Nitratireductor mangrovi: one gene and its partner. The protein of the gene in region 2 interacts with the protein of the main gene of each other region in a pairwise test. Links are inferred from orthologs where the notes say so. Each region holds a gene or a part of one and is shown on either strand. Other genes may lie near its edges.

Region 1 (3,123 bases), 2.4 Mb from region 2 along the record:
CTGCCCCTGATTGGCGGCGCCGTCCCCGAAGAAGGTGAGCGAGACAAACTTGTTCTCGCGATACTGGTTGGCAAAGGCGAGCCCGGTGCCGAGCGACACCTGGGCACCGACGATGCCGTGACCGCCGTAAAAATTCTTTTCCTTGGAGAACATGTGCATGGAGCCGCCCTTGCCCTTGGAGTAGCCCCCGCGGCGGCCGGTGAGTTCGGCCATCACCCCGCGCGGCGACATGTCCATGGCAAGCATGTGGCCGTGATCTCGGTAGGCCGTGATCATCTGGTCGCCGTCCTCCATGGCCATCTTGAGCCCGGTGACGACAGCCTCCTGACCGATATAGAGGTGGCAGAAGCCGCCGATGAAACCCATGCCGTAGAGCTGGCCGGCCTTTTCCTCGAAACGGCGGATCAGCAGCATGCCGCGATAGGCGGCAAGCTCTTCTTCCTTGGTGAGATTGGCAGGCTTGGGGGTCTTGATCGCGGCGACCGCGGCGATCTCGGCTTCGGCCTTGGTCTTGGCGGACGGGCGTTTGGTGCGTTTCGGCGCCGCGCTCATGCATCACTCCCTGTATGCGTCTCTTTGCGGACAAGGCGGGAGGATGACAGACTGGCCTCCTCCCAGTTGTTCCAGGAAGGCTAGCATGGGCTGGCGGTTTCAGCCATGCGGAAAAACGCATGGCTGGCATGCGGCTAAACCGTTCTTATTGTTCGGCTTATGCTGAATTAACTTGATATGAGTTAATTGTTGACGTCGAACGGGCGCATGATGGTGAGTTCGTCCGGCGCCGACAGATTTAGCGCCCGCCGCGCCTGCTCGTCGAGCATGTCCCGTTCCAGCGTGCCGTTGTGCAGCAACTGCACGCGCCGCTCCAGTTCAAGGCGTTCGGCGCGCTTGTCCTCGAGCCGGGCGAGCATCTCGACCGTGCGTGTCTCGAGGCGGTATTTCGAGTAGATGCCGAACTCGCCGTGGAAGGCATGGAAGCCGAAATAGGTCAGGAACAGCGCCGCCAGCACCGGGACGATGAACTTGCCGCCGTTGCGCTTCTTGTACTGACGCGTCCACATTGCCGGGAGATTCCTTTCCCGGCCACCTTGCCCGCGACGTGCTTAACGTCCGGTTACGGGTATGCGCGAATGCCGCTCAGCCGCGCAGGATGGAGCGCCCGGCGTAGCGCGCTTGCCGGCCGAGTTCCTCCTCGATGCGCAGCAGCTGGTTGTATTTTGCCAGCCGGTCGGAGCGCGCCAGCGAGCCGGTCTTGATCTGCCCGCAATTGGTCGCCACCGCGAGGTCGGCAATGGTGGCGTCCTCGGTCTCGCCGGAACGATGCGACATCACCGCCGTGTAGCGCGCCTTGTGCGCTGTCTCGACTGCGTCGAGCGTCTCGGAAAGCGTGCCGATCTGGTTGACCTTGACTAGGATCGAATTGGCCACGCCCATCTTGATGCCGTCGCGCAGCCGCGCCGAGTTGGTGACGAAGAGATCGTCGCCGACCAGCTGGCACTTGTCACCGGCAAGATCGGTCAGCTGCTTCCAGCCTTCCCAGTCGTCCTCGGCCATGCCGTCCTCGATCGAGATGATCGGATAGTCGGCGACCAGCTTGGCGAGATATTTGGCCTGCGCCTTCGGATTGCGGGTCTTCTTCTCCCCCTCGTAGATATAGTCGCCGTCCTTGAAGAACTCGGTCGCCGCGCAGTCGAGCGCGATCGCCACATCCTCGCCCGGCTTGTAGCCGGCCTTCTCGATCGAGTTCATGACGAAGTCGAGTGCAGCCTGGGCGCTCTTGATGTTCGGCGCGAACCCGCCTTCGTCGCCGACATTGGTATTGTGGCCGGCCTCCTTGAGGCCTTTCTTGAGCGTGTGGAAGATTTCCGCGCCCCAGCGCAGCGCCTCGCGAAAACTGTCCGCGCCCACCGGCATGATCATGAATTCCTGGAAGTCGATGGGGTTGTCGGCATGGGCGCCACCATTGACGATGTTCATCATCGGGACGGGAAGCACATGCGCGCCGGCACCGCCGACATAACGGTAAAGCGGCAGGCCGGAAGCCTCGGCCGCCGCCTTGGCCACCGCCAGGGACACACCGAGGATGGCGTTGGCGCCGAGCCGGCCCTTGTTGGGTGTGCCGTCGAGATCGATCATGATCTGGTCGAGATGCAGCTGGTTTTCCGCTTCCATGCCGCTCAGCGCCTCGAAAATCTCCCCATTGACGGCGTCGACCGCCTGCTCGACACCCTTGCCGAGATAGCGCTTGCCGCCATCGCGCAGTTCGACCGCCTCATGCGCGCCCGTCGATGCACCGGAAGGCACTGCGGCGCGCCCCATCGAGCCGTCTTCCAGCACCACATCGACCTCGACGGTCGGATTGCCGCGGCTGTCCAGGATTTCGCGGCCGATGATGTCGATGATGGCGGTCATGGATGATCCCTCGCTCGGTCGATGAGTGGAGCGCGGCTGGCGGGCCCGATCCGGCCCCGCATGCTCCGATCGGAAAGTCGCGCCTCTCTTAGCGGAAGCGGTCGAAAACGCAATGCGCCGCAGGCGTCGTCAGGCCGCTGGCGCCACGGTCGACCGGAACTTCGACATCAGATAGGGACCCGAAAGCACTGGCTCGTATCTGGGTTCCGCGCCCGGTTCGAGGCAGGACGGGATGCAGGCGATCTCCTGGTCCCAGTTGGGCTGGTGGAAAAACGCAAAGGACTGGCGTCGCGTCGAACCCGAAGGACCAGGCGGCGGGTTCACCACGCGATGCAAGGTTGAGACCCAGCGGTCGTTCGTCCACAGCGCCATAAGGTCGCCGATATTGATGATGAAAGCACCGGGCACCGGCGGCACCGGACGCCATTCGCCGCTGGGATCGCGGATTTCCAGCCCGCCGGAGCCGGCCTGTGGCAACAGGATCGTCAGGCTGCCATAATCGGTATGCGCGCCCGCCCGCAACTGGCCGGGCTTTGGCGCGATTGCCTGCTCGGGATAGTTCAGCGCTCTCAACGCGCTGATCGGCCGGCTGATCGCCGCCTCGAAATAATCCTCCGGCAGCTTCAGCGCGGTGGCGAACACACGCATGATGCGTGCAGCCAGATCCTCCATCTCGGCATAGTAGGCCTGCCACGCCTCGCGAAAGCCTAC
Region 2 (3,305 bases):
GGCTTATGAAATTCTGTGCCGATGTAACCTTGAGGTAGCCGATCGCCTCGTCATCGGTCGCGCCGGGCGTCTCGAGGATAGCCAGGCGGGCACCGGGGGTCACGCCATGCACTGCGCCGGCGGGCAGGGTCACGCCGGTATCGCTGACCGTGATCGGCCATTGCGGCACCACGTCATCGATCTCCGTTCCGAACACCGGCGCGTCGAGATCGCCTTCGAACAGGGGCGTGGTGTCCTTGCGGTTGATGCTCACATAATGCTGCAGAATGCCCTGAGCGAGCTGCCGGTAGCTGACATTCGGATTGGCGCCGATCTGCGAGAAGATCGTGTGCGTGAAAAGGCCGTATTTGGTCGCATCCTTGGCGCCGAGCGGCAGCGGCATCTCCGGCGTCGTCTCATTGGTCTGCGCAGCGAAGAAGGCGACCATTCCACCCTTCTCGCCAGTGCCGGAGCCGGTATCGCCGAACTCCACAGGGGCGTCCGGCTTCATCGGCGTACCGCCCGACAGATCGCGCGTCGCGGCGCCCTCGTAGAGCACCTCGCTCGGCATGCCGACCGCCTCCGGGCCGATCTTGCGTTCGACAACGTCGTCACCCGGTGCGGCGCGGGTCGCAGTGCCCGAATGGCAGGCGTCGAAGACCACCCAGACGAAAGCGCCCTTGCCGCGGATCTTTTCCAGCGCCTTGCCGATGTCGTCGTCGACGAGTGCATTGGGCATGCCCTTGCTGCGGTCGACCCAGCGACCAGTGTCCTTGGGCAGGAAGATTTCGTCGAGCCCGTCGGTCTCGGTCGAAGGGTCGGCAGCCGTCTGCTGGAAGCCATGCCCCGAAAACTGAAGATAGACGAAGTCGTCGCGCTCGACCTTGGCGGCGAGTTCGTCGAGCGACGACAGGATATGCGCCAGCGTCGGCTCGCGCGCGCCCTCGACATCATCGGCGAGCAAGAGCACGTTGGCCTCATCGAACGGCACGTGCGACTGGGTGGTCAGGAAGTCGCGCACGAAGATGGCGTCGTTGCGCGGCCCGATGAGCCAGTTGCTCTTGGAAAGGTTGGGATAGGCGGTAACGCCCACCACCATTGCGTAGTTGGTGCGCGCAAGCGCGGTGCCGCCCGCGGCGAGGACAACCGCAAGCGCGGTACCGCCGACCAGCCCGGCTGCACGCCGAACGAATTTCGTGAACGTCATCATTCACTCCCAAGCCCAGTTTGCCCCAGCGTCATATGGGTTCCCCAACAATGGGGCCGTTTTTTGGAGCGCCATTTAAGGCGCGCGGCGTGATCGAAGGCAAGAGCCCACCATCACCCGCGTGGCGGCGGCGGTTGACAATGCGCAGGGAGGGCGGCAAGCCGTTGGTGTTGCAAAAGGCAAGAGACGCTCGGCGATGACGATTGGAACCATTATTGCGCCATCGGTGCTCGCTTCCGACTTCTCGCGCCTCGGCGAGGAAGTGGAAGCCGTCGCCGCGGCCGGCGCCGACTGGATCCACCTCGACGTCATGGACGGCCACTTCGTGCCCAACATCACCTTCGGCCCATCGGTGATCAAGGCGATCCGGGATCGGACGGACAAGATCTTCGACTGCCACCTGATGATCGCGCCGGCGGATCCCTATCTGGCCGCGTTCGCCGACGCCGGCTGCGACACCATCACCGTGCATGCCGAGGCCGGGCCGCATCTCGACCGCTCGCTGCAGGCTATCCGCACGCTCGGCAAGAAGGCTGGCGTATCGCTCAACCCTTCCACGCCGGAAAGCGTCATCGAATATGTCCTCGACCGGCTCGACCTCATCCTCCTGATGACGGTCAATCCGGGTTTCGGCGGCCAGGCCTTCATCCCCGCGATCGTGGAGAAGACACGCCGCGTCAAGGCGATGATCGGGGCGCGTCCGATCGACATCGAGATCGACGGCGGCATCACGCCGGAGACCGCCCCGCTGGTTGCCGCCGCGGGCGCCAATGTTCTGGTCGCCGGCTCGGCGGTGTTCAAGGGCGGTTCGGAAGCAGCCTACCGCCGGAATATCGGGGCGATCCGGGCCGCGGCGGACGCGGCGCGCGCCGAGGCCGCGTGATGGGCGCATCCCAAGAACGGAGGTAAGAAATGGCCGCCACACCCCCTGTCTGCGAATTCGGCTGGCCGGCGGTCGACGCCATCCTGCCCGGCACGGACGGCAACCAGCATCAGATCTCCGATCTTTGCGGGCCCGGCGGTCTGGTCGTCGCGTTCATCTGCAACCACTGCCCTTACGTGAAGGCGGTGATCTCGCGCATCGTTCGCGACGCCAACGACTTGCAGGAGCACGGCGTCGGTTTCGTTGCCATCAGCGCGAACGACGCCGTCGCCTATCCCGAGGATTCCTTCGACAACATGAAGCTGTTCGCCGAGCGGCATCGCTTCCCTTTCCCCTATCTCTACGACGAGGACCAGCGTATCGCCCGTGCCTATGGCGCTGCCTGCACGCCGGATTTTTATGGGTTCAATGCCGACCTGAAGCTCCAGTATCGCGGCCGCCTCGACGCCTCGCGGCGCGAGGAGGGCCCCGCCGATCTCAGGCGTGACCTTTACGAGGCCATGCTCCAGGTCTCGCGCAGTGGCGAGGGTCCGAAAGACCAGATCGCCTCGATCGGCTGCTCGATCAAGTGGAAGGACGCCGCTTGAGCCGGACCGCAATAGGGTTGCCGGTGCGCGCGGTGCTTTTCGACCTCGACGGCACGCTGGTCGATTCGGTGGCGGACCTGGCTGCAGCCGTCAACGCGGTGCTGGCCGGGCATCGCGAAGCACCGCTGCCGGTCGGCGCGGTGCGCGGCATGGTAGGCAACGGCATTGCCAAGCTAGTCGAGCGAGCCTTTGCCGCTTCAGGCAAGCCCCTGGAGGGGCAGACGCTCGACGAGGCGGTCGCGGAGATGATGGACGCCTATCAAGGCTGTTTGACCGAGCGCACGGTGCTGATGCCGGGCGCGGTCGATGCGGTGGAGTCGCTGCGGGAAGCCGGCTTGCTGCTCGGTCTCGTCACCAACAAGCCGCAGGACGCGACGGGCGCCATCATGGACCATTTCGGCCTTGCCGCCCGGTTCGGCGTGATTGTCGGCGGGCGCGCCGATCTTGCCAGAAAGCCGGCGCCGGACATGCTGCTCGCCGCGCTCGCGCAGTTGTCGGTTGATCCCGAGAATGCGGTCATGGTCGGCGACAGCGCCATTGATGTCGAGGCAGCGCGCAACGCCTGCGTGCGATCAGTGCTGGTGCGCGGCGGCTATGCCGAAGCCGATCCCGATACGCTCGGAGCGGACATCGTCATCGACAATCTGAC

The links.
Region 1: the proteins of rpe (region 2) and eno interact in binary tests that used the Escherichia coli proteins (3 or more experiments, as listed by UniProt). The link is inferred for Nitratireductor mangrovi from one-to-one orthologs.

What each region holds. Positions count from the first base shown.
Region 1 is NZ_CP042301.2:1,438,432-1,441,554, reverse strand. What follows is about bases 276-3,081. They hold eno (phosphopyruvate hydratase), read right to left. Parts: upstream 2,413-3,081; coding sequence 1,138-2,412; downstream 276-1,137. Other genes in these bases: FQ775_RS07060 (isopenicillin N synthase family dioxygenase), read right to left, coding at 2,542-3,081; FQ775_RS07070 (FtsB family cell division protein), read right to left, coding at 735-1,061; pdhA (pyruvate dehydrogenase (acetyl-transferring) E1 component subunit alpha), read right to left, coding at 276-552. In the rest of the region: more of pdhA, read right to left, coding at 1-275; more of FQ775_RS07060, read right to left, coding at 3,082-3,123. UniProt on the Escherichia coli protein: Catalyzes the reversible conversion of 2-phosphoglycerate (2-PG) into phosphoenolpyruvate (PEP). It is essential for the degradation of carbohydrates via glycolysis.
Region 2 is NZ_CP042301.2:3,885,347-3,888,651, reverse strand. What follows is about bases 238-3,225. They hold rpe (ribulose-phosphate 3-epimerase), read left to right. Parts: upstream 238-1,382; coding sequence 1,383-2,069; downstream 2,070-3,225. Other genes in these bases: FQ775_RS19085 (HAD-IA family hydrolase), read left to right, coding at 2,653-3,225; FQ775_RS19090 (thioredoxin family protein), read left to right, coding at 2,099-2,656; FQ775_RS19100 (caspase family protein), read right to left, coding at 238-1,186. Also shown: more of FQ775_RS19100, read right to left, coding at 1-237; more of FQ775_RS19085, read left to right, coding at 3,226-3,305. UniProt on the Escherichia coli protein: Catalyzes the reversible epimerization of D-ribulose 5-phosphate to D-xylulose 5-phosphate.